DNA from 3 places in the Clostridium boliviensis genome. Region 3 is predicted to be linked to each of the others. Evidence: a T-box and tRNA genes for the amino acid it is inferred to sense, from the RefSeq annotation. Region 3 holds a T-box; the other regions hold tRNA genes.
The links. The T-box of region 3 lies ahead of RZO55_RS15785 (valine--tRNA ligase). A T-box ahead of a tRNA ligase gene usually reads a tRNA of that ligase, here a tRNA-Val.
Positions count from the first base shown of each region.

Region 1: it has a tRNA-Val gene. The T-box ahead of RZO55_RS15785 (valine--tRNA ligase) is inferred to sense a tRNA for this amino acid. The anticodon was not compared.
Region 2: it has a tRNA-Val gene. The T-box ahead of RZO55_RS15785 (valine--tRNA ligase) is inferred to sense a tRNA for this amino acid. The anticodon was not compared.

Region 1 covers NZ_JAWONS010000329.1:426,558-429,690, forward strand. Annotated here, with positions in the region: gene lpdA (dihydrolipoyl dehydrogenase) at 1-594, opposite strand, end outside; gene RZO55_RS25615 (Cof-type HAD-IIB family hydrolase) at 594-1,388, opposite strand; tRNA gene RZO55_RS25620 (tRNA-Pro) at 1,523-1,596, shown strand; tRNA gene RZO55_RS25625 (tRNA-Val) at 1,671-1,743, shown strand; gene RZO55_RS25630 (hypothetical protein) at 1,857-2,024, opposite strand; gene RZO55_RS25635 (hypothetical protein) at 2,542-2,868, shown strand; gene RZO55_RS25640 (hypothetical protein) at 2,940-3,133, opposite strand, start outside.
Region 2 covers NZ_JAWONS010000099.1:172,994-176,126, forward strand. Annotated here, with positions in the region: gene RZO55_RS04410 (S8 family peptidase) at 1-247, opposite strand, end outside; gene RZO55_RS04415 (LysM peptidoglycan-binding domain-containing protein) at 344-1,627, opposite strand; tRNA gene RZO55_RS04420 (tRNA-Val) at 1,803-1,876, opposite strand; tRNA gene RZO55_RS04425 (tRNA-Ala) at 1,883-1,955, opposite strand; gene RZO55_RS04430 (NAD(P)-dependent oxidoreductase) at 2,055-3,002, opposite strand; gene RZO55_RS04435 (flavin monoamine oxidase family protein) at 3,079-3,133, opposite strand, start outside.
Region 3 covers NZ_JAWONS010000240.1:211,082-214,214, reverse strand. Annotated here, with positions in the region: gene RZO55_RS15795 (DUF5716 family protein) at 1-215, shown strand, start outside; gene RZO55_RS15790 (tetratricopeptide repeat protein) at 212-1,027, shown strand; T-box leader at 1,067-1,289, shown strand; gene RZO55_RS15785 (valine--tRNA ligase) at 1,353-3,133, shown strand, end outside.

The sequences.
Region 1 (3,133 bases), on a different contig from region 3:
ATGGGAACAGAGCGCACTGAAAATGGTTGCAAACTCCACACCTATGACTCCTCCTCCGATCACCAGAAGGCGGTCGTAATTCCAGTTATCCGAAGCCAGCAGCCGCTCACTTGTCAGGACCCCAGGCAAATCTGCACCCGGTATAGGGGGAATTACACACTTCGCACCTGTTGCTATAATGAGGTAATCCCCAGTATAATAATCCTTTCCCTGCGCACTGTGTACTTCCACCGTTTTATTTCTTCGTATGATACCTGTTCCGGTAAGAACCGTTATATTTTCTTCTTCAATGAGATCCGTAATGCCTTTTCGATAGGATTTAACAGAACTTTTCTTATATTGCTGCATTTTCTTAAAATCAAAAGAAATAAAATCCGTAGATACGCCGAATTCATCACAATTTTGCAGCTCTTTAAATTTACTTGCTGCGTACAGAAGGGATTTTGTCGGGATACAGCCTTTATTTACACAAGTGCCTCCCAGCTTCTCCTTTTCCACAATTGCTGTTCTAAATCCCAGTGAAGCCGCTTTTAATGCAGCGGTATAACCGCCCGGTCCTCCTCCTATAATGATAATGTCATAATGGTCTGCCATTAAATCTCCTCCTGCCGGATCATTTCAAAATAAAGGCAGGCATTCTTTATTCCATCCTGATCGATGGCATCTGTAATATAGTCTGCCGCTCTCTTCAGTTCTTCCATGGCATTGCCCATAGCGATTCCGATCCCTGCTGCCTTTACAATATCGTAGTCATTCATACTGTCTCCAAAGGCCACCGTCCTGGAAAGAGGAATTTTATAATATTCACAGAGTCTGGCCAGGCCTACCGCTTTTGATGCCTTTCGCTCAACAACATCTGCACCTCTCTTATCCGCAAACATATGAACATGAATTTCCGGAAACTCCTCCTCCATCTTTCTTGCGCCGTCCTCATCTCCGATAAAAGCCATGGTTCTCACATCCAGCTTAGCGAGCATATCGGCATCTGCAAAGTTTCTTCTGCATTCTCCCCAAAGCCTCCTGTCATGCTCGTTTACTACCTCTGGATTCACATAATAATCATACTCACCTACGCTGGTTCCTACACTGTAAGGAGTCTGCTTTGCATAGGATAGAATCTGCTTCAAAAGATTTTTATCGAAAGTATGCTCATAAATTAAGGTCTCTCCTACCGTCACCTTGGTTCCATTGAGATGAATAATTGCATCGGGTTGTATCTGATCCCGTATTGCAGTACTGAATATGGAATCCATGTCTCTTCCGGTGGCCAGCACTATGGTATAATTCTCTCTCAGTTTTTCAATAGTCTCCATCGCACTTGCAGGAATCGACCAGTCTTTATGATCAAGCAGCGTCATGTCTACATCAAAGCTAACAATTGGTTTCATCTATCTTCACCTTTTTTTCTTCTTTCTTCTTTCTTCGTCTTCTCTACTCCATCATATATTAAATTTTAAATTTTTTCAACAAATATACTTTACCAATTGGAAATTTTCTGCTATAATGTCTGAGTGTCAGGAAACGGAGTATGGCGTAGCTTGGTAGCGCGCTCGGCTGGGGGCCGAGAGGTCGCAGGTTCAAATCCTGTTACTCCGATTGACAATTGCGAAGCAGTGCCGGATTTCCCAAATGATAGGAAACCGGTGCTTTTAGTTTACTGATAAAGGTATGGAGACATAGCTCAGCTGGGAGAGCATCTGCTTGACGTGTAGAGGGTCGCAGGTTCGAGTCCTGTTGTCTCCATTATTATAAAAATATAGAAAACACCGAGATTCCTTGTAATTACTGGGTTTTTCGGTGTTTTTAATTTTCACGAAATGTTGCTGTTTTTCTTGTCGTGTTGCATTTTTTCCTAACTATGCAACACGAAATGCCCACATTTTGATCCAGTGGAGCAGGAATGTGAGTTTTTCCATCTCCTCTATTGAATAGTCTTGAATATTTACTTCTCGAAAGTTTCGCTGCACCAAGGTTGCTATCGTTTCAGCATCTGACTCTTTGAATTTTCTAATTCTAATTTCCATATTAGCCCCTCCATATCCTATTATTATTCTTCTTATTAAGATACAGCTTAGCTCATATTTCACCAACTATCAATATTAAGTTTCCAATGTAAACTAATACGTTAAATACTACTTTACCTGACTGAACCTCCGTGTTAAATGCCACTTCCAGTCAGTCACCATGTTCTCATGCGCAGCCTGTCCTTGTAATATTTCTATCTCAGAACTCTCGCTCGGATATTCCCAGGTATATTAATACTTGTAAAGAAGCAAATAATCTTTTAATATAAATACTCGTAGGAAACACAGTGCATGTTTGTAGAAACATGGTAGTCGACGAAAATAATAAATGGGTAATAAAACAGCCTAAGAGTTACGCGGGGGATAGATTTAAAGATTATCCAACACCGGTTTTCCTTATAAGAAAAGTTTCCCGGTGTTTTTATTTTTATAATACATTTATATTATAAAACCTTAAGAATTTATCGATAAAGACGATTATACATAAGTAGAACTAATAGAAATGTGAGGGAATGATATGAACGAAGAAACATTAGTATTTGGTAAAGGCATTAAAATTTGGAGCATCATTTGTATTATTTTAAGTGTATTTACTTTAATTGTTAATTGTGTAGCAGGTTTATTTGATTTGGCTGTTGTAGGAGCCTTTGTTATTGCAGCCTATATTCTTTTATTGGTTAAAAAAAGAAAGATTGCTTTTTATGCCATTGTAATTTGTATAATAATTACCATGATTCTGAATGTAGCAATACATCATGTGGGTATTATTTTGGCGTTATCCGGTTTTATTAATCCTATCATTACATTTGCTTTTCTATCGAAATATTGGAAGCAGATGAATTAGGTAAGACGGTGCTAGGACCTTCGTCCTGACACCGTCTTTTACAGTCTGATACAGCATAAGCTGTTACTCCTTTATTCAATATGTCTTTTTTTGTACCACCATATTACCACCACTAAGCATATGGCAAGACCTGCTAATGCAGGAATAATAACCTTCGCTCCAGACGCTCCGCCTTCCGCAACACTCCAGATTATCTTACCAAAGGCAATTCCGATCAGCACACCGATACCAGCTTTTATATTACGCTTCCATAAACCCCATATTA
Region 2 (3,133 bases), on a different contig from region 3:
AGGGATTGCGCTGTACAGCACCGATGCCTGATTTTTCGATGCTGATGGTTGAGGTGAGTGTAAATAGCGCTGGAAAGCTAAAATAAGGATATTTACCCAAAGTGCAGGGATCTGCGCTTTCCACAGGAGTATTAAGAAGGGAATGCCTGAGGTTTAGGGGGGTAATATTATCGCCAGTGCCGTATTGCGGGACAGAGACATTATTTATAATAAGATCATAATAATTATTATCAAGAATTTTTTTCAAAAAAGACCTCCCTTCGGATAAAAGGAGTATTTGTTTCATACTATTCAAAAAAAGGGAGAATATGTGAATCATGGTCGTATGGTGCAGCAAAGAGATCTACAGCTTCTGTATGTTGTACTGAGTATTAATTATGAACCACATCTGAGCATTAAATTTCATAATTGTCCAAAGAGACAGACCCAGAAGATTGTATTGTGTCACCAGCATAGTCTGTGCCTGAAAGCTTCTTGCATCATTAAACCATATGACATGTAAAATACCATCACTGTCCATATAATAGAAATAAGGTGATTGTGCCGTTTCATTAAACTGTATCGGTATGTTATTTATTGCAGCTATTTGAATTGCTCCGTCATTGCTGATAATATTAGCGCCTGTAACACCCGGAATATAAGGCAGTTCCCAATCATAACCAACCGTTGTGAATCCCAGTAATATATCTTCAGATGGAATGTTTGAAACTGCATAATTCAATAAATTAATTAATATATTAACCGGAAATATAGAGCTTGGATAGCCAAACGTTGTCGCCCAATCGTAGGAGGCAAATATGATTTTGTCTACATATTGAAATAATTCTGTATAGTTCAGTTCTTCAAGACTGATACCAGAGGTGTTAATGTTCGTAACAGGTGTAATAGTAATAAATATTTGATAGCCTTCTGGATGAAATATATCAGAGGCTTTCTTTAAATATGCAGAAAGTTTGTCGAGATTGTGGAACGAGATTTCTTCGATATAAATATTTATGCCATAATAACCTTTATTTTTTAGTATTTGCAGCGAGTTTTCAATAAGCAGGTCCTGTATCAAAGAATCATTTAAAATGTTATAGTTAGTTCTACGATTTATCTTCCCATCCTGGGTGATGGTTGAAACAAACATAATTGGTGCAACACCATATGATAATGCCATCTGGACCAGTTCCGTGTCGTCACCAGCAGGAATTATTTCCCCTTTGTCTGTCGCTGTATAATTAAATATTGACAGATAAGTCAGATAAGGAAGAGTTTTCTTCAAAACTGCTTTATCGATATAGGAAAAAGTATATCCGTTGGTAGCGATGGTTCTTGTTTTCTTCGTCTGATATGTAATCACAATAGTTTCTCCAGGGTTCAGATAGTTACGGTCTGAAAGTGTGGGGTTGTTCCTTAAAAGATCCATAACGGTAACACTGTACTGCTTTGCAATACTCTGCAAAGTATCACCGGCTCGAACTGTGTAGACTGTTTCTGGCTGAACAATTACAATCGTCTGGCCAATTGCTAAATTATCCGGGTTTGTGATGCCGTTTTCTATAATTAATCTGTCAACTGGGATATGATAATATTCAGATATTGAAACAATAGTTTCACCGGGTTGAACAACGTGTATGATCATGGCTTCCCTCGTATTCTTATTAATACAATTATATGCGCATCTTTCATGATATTTCTTCCCGAATGAAATATTTCAGAGTTTGTTGGAAAAATATGCTGGCAGACAAATATAACAAAACCACCGGAATCCCCTGCATATACAAGTGATCCCGGTGTTTTGGCTGTTTATAGAAAAATGGAAGTAATGGGGCTCGAACCCATGACCTTTCGCGTGTGAGGCGAACGCTCATCCCGGCTGAGCTATACTTCCATTTCGTGGAGATAGCGAGACTCGAACTCGTGGCCTATGCGTTGCGAACGCATCGCTCTCCCAGCTGAGCTATATCCCCTTGTCTAAATTATAGCATGAAGATTCTGAATTACAAGTATAATTTGTACAAATTGAAAAAAAGAGGCATCTAAATACACGATGCCCCTCAGGTTTATTCTTATAGAACTTTATTAATCTGATCGCCTTCCATCCACTTTTTCAGATTCTCAAATACAATATCTGCTCTTAACTTCATGGACTCTGCAGAAGCAAATGCGATATGAGGAGTAACGATGGTATTCTTGCTGTTTAACAGTGGGTGGGCAGTATCAATGGGTGGTTCGTTCTCAAAAACATCGATTCCTGCGCCTGCAAGAAAGCCGCTGTTTAGAGCCTCTGCAAGGGCTTCAGAATCCACAACAGGACCTCTTGCAGCATTAATGATAAACGCTCCACGTTTCATTTTGGCAATTGTATCCCGATTGATCAAATGACGGGAATCTTCATTCAATGGACAGTGGAGACTTACGAGATCGGAGCTTGAAAGGAGTTCTTCCAGAGATACAAATTCCATGAAGTCCGGTTCATTTCCACTGATGTTTCGCTTGTATCCGAGAACGCGGCATCCAAAGGCTTTGCAAAGCTCTGCAGTCCTTGTTCCGATTGCACCGGCTCCGATAATTCCCACTGTTTTTCCTCTTAGTTCGCAGCCTACCAGACCATCTTTTGTCTTTCCTTCCCGGCAGCGGGTATCTGTCTTTATCACATTGCGAAGTAGTGAGAGCATAAGACCTAATGTCAGCTCTGCTACAGCTTCCGTTGAGTAACCGGCAGCATTGCTCACTGCGATATGTTTGTTTTCAGCAGCTTCCAGATTCACATGATCAACACCTGTAAAAGCAACATCTATAAATTTTAAGCTCTTACATGCACTTATTACTTCTCTGCTCAGAGGCATATTAGCAATCATGATGACATCGGCATCCTGAGCTTCTTCAATCTGAACTTTCGCATCCGTATTCTTTTCAAAAGCTTTAAAGCTATGACCTGCATCGATGAATGGCTTTGCATATTCGTTCAGCAGGCTGTCTGGAATTCCAAGAGATTCTAATAGTACGATATTCATATGTATCACTCCGATCATTCATTTAATTACAGGATTTATAAAATGATCCTGTAAAAATAATTATAGCACCAGACCACTAAATAAAAAAGGAATAATCAGGTATTTTTGCCTGCTGTCTGTGAAAAGAGCTG
Region 3 (3,133 bases):
TGGAATTTCTGGTAACTCCCATGGATCCTAAACAAAAACGGCTGGTGAAGATCCCTTTAGAAGGGTTTCCCAACCGCCCGGACCGGACCACCCGCCTGGGAATCAGCTTTGGATTCCTGGATGAGAAGACGATGGCAGTGGTATTAAAAGATAAGGGCTTTGGAGAGCTGTTTCCTGCTACGGATGCGGTGATCAGGCAAGAGGTTATGTTATGAGTCTGATTCTATGCCGGCAGGAGCCGGTAAAACGACCTTTTTACTTTGAGTACCTGGGTATTAGAATTTATTCTTCCCAGGAGCTTTGCTATGTTATTTACAACAATCCTCTTCTTGTGATGGAGGGATTCGTAGATGAAAGTCTTCTGGAATTTATCCGGGAAGATTTAGATATGGCTTTTTTTGCGGCGAAACTGGAAAAATGGCAGAAAAGTGATGAAGAGGAAGCTGAACTTCTTGCCATGATTCTCCATGAATGTGATTACTACAGTGCTGTGGAAGTGGGACAGTTCCGCCAGAAACTGGCATCCCTGCGCCGGCTGCCGCAGTCGGAACTGTTTAAGGAAAAAGCAGATTTCCTTTTTCATAAAAAGCAATACGGAAAAGCGGCTGCTCTTTATCTAAAGATTCTCAACATGGCGAGAGCAGACAGAGGCAGTGATGGTTTTACAGCAAAAGTTTATAACAACTTAGGTGCGGCTTATGCCCGGTTGTTTCTCATGGATAAAGCCTGCAGTGCTTATGAGAAATCATACGATCTCTCAAAAAGCGAGGAAGTATTAAAGAAAATCTGCCATTTAAACCAGTGGAACGCTTCTGTGAAACCGGGAGAACGGTTTTTGCCTCTCCTTACGGAAGAATTGCAAAAAGTCTGCAGGGAGGAGCGGGAACTGGCAGATGAAGCTGCAGGTAAGGCGCAAAGCCTGAATGAGCTGGATCAATTGTTTCAGAAGGACCCAATTAAGCGTTTCCAGGGAGCGGGAGAACTGGTTTCCAAATGGAAGAAGGAATACCGTAATATTATGTCTTGACAAAAAGATAAAAAGCCACTATCATATACTAGATAACAGATAAAGGTGTTGAAGAAGAGGAGTACGCACATAACCCTGAAAGAGAAAACCGTCCGCTGGCTGAAAGACGGTTAAGGAAGTATATGCGGAAGGTAGCTTCGGAACTGGAAGGCTGAAAGTTTTATGACATAGTAAGCGTTCACGTATGGCCCCGTTACAGGCTTATAAAGATATGACAGAATCTGTCATAATAAAGGTGGTACCGCGTTTATTCGCCCTTTGTGTCTTCGGATGCAAAGGGCTTTTTGTTTTTCCAAAATACTGAGCAAACATAAAGGAGAAGATTATGAAAGAGTTGGAGAAAACCTATGATCCTTCAGGGATTGAAGGCAAACTTTATCAGAAATGGCTGGATAAAAAGTATTTCCATGCCAAACCCAATAAGGATAAAAAGCCGTTTACCATTGTGATGCCTCCTCCCAATATCACAGGACATCTTCATATGGGGCATGCCCTTGACAATACCATGCAGGATATACTCATCAGATATAAGAGAATGCAGGGCTTTGAGGCATTATGGCAGCCTGGTACGGATCATGCGGCAATTGCAACAGAAGTGAAGGTAATTGAAAGCTTAAAAGCCCAGGGAATCGAAAAAGACGACTTAGGCCGGGAAGGATTTTTGGAGAAATGCTGGGACTGGAAAGAAGAATACGGCAGCCGCATCATCAACCAGCTTCATAAAATGGGATCTTCTGCAGACTGGGACAGAGAGCGTTTCACCATGGATGAAGGATGTTCCGAAGCAGTACAGGAAGTTTTCCTCCGATTGTTTGAAAAAGGCTATATCTATAAGGGATCCAGAATTGTCAACTGGTGTCCGGTCTGCCAGACCTCCATATCCGATGCAGAGGTGGAACATGAAGACCAGAACGGATTCTTCTGGCATATCAGCTACCCGATTGCAGGTGAGGAAGGCAGATTCGTGGAGATAGCGACCACCAGACCGGAAACCCTGTTAGGAGATACAGCAGTGGCCGTGAATCCGGAAGACGAGCGCTACCAGGACATTATTGGAAAGATGTTGGTACTCCCCCTTACGGGACGGGAGATTCCGGTCATTGCAGATTCTTATGTAGACAAAGAATTTGGAACCGGCTGTGTAAAGATTACCCCGGCCCATGACCCCAATGATTTTGAGGTAGGAAGAAGGCACCAGTTACCTGAACTTACGATCATGAATGATGATGCGACTATCTGCCTTGCAGGCAGTAAATATAACGGCATGGAGCGCTATGAAGCCAGAAAAGCCATTGTAAAAGACTTAGAGGAACTGGGGCTTTTGGTTAAGGTTGTTCCCCATTCCCATGCAGTCGGCACTCATGACCGTTGTAAGACGACGGTTGAGCCCATGGTGAAACAGCAGTGGTTTGTTAAGATGGAGGAGATGGCAAAGCCGGCAATCGAGGCATTAAAGACCGGTAAGCTTAAGTTCGTTCCGGAGCGTTTTGATAAGATCTATTTTAACTGGCTGGAGAATATCCGGGACTGGTGTATTTCCAGGCAGCTATGGTGGGGACACCGGATACCGGCATATTATTGTGATGAATGTCATGAAATTATTGTTTCCAAAGAATCTCCTGATATATGTCCTAAGTGCGGCGGCACTCACTTCACACAGGATGAGGATACCCTGGATACCTGGTTTTCCTCTGCTCTGTGGCCGTTCTCAACTCTCGGCTGGCCGGATAATACAGAGGATTTAAAATATTTCTACCCCACCAGTGTACTTGTAACCGGATATGATATTATTTTCTTCTGGGTAATCCGTATGGTTTTCTCCGGAATTGAGCAGACAGGGGAGCTTCCCTTCCATACAGTGCTGATGCATGGGCTGGTAAGAGATTCTGAGGGTAGAAAGATGAGTAAATCCTTAGGAAACGGAATTGATCCTCTGGAGGTTATCGATAAATACGGTGCAGATGCCCTGAGGATGACGCTGATTACCGGAAATGCACCTGGTAATGATATGCGTTTTTATTGGGAGCGGGTAGAGGCAAGCCGGAATTTTGCCAATAAAGTATGGAATGCATCCCGGTTCATCATGATGAATATCGAAAAGGCTCC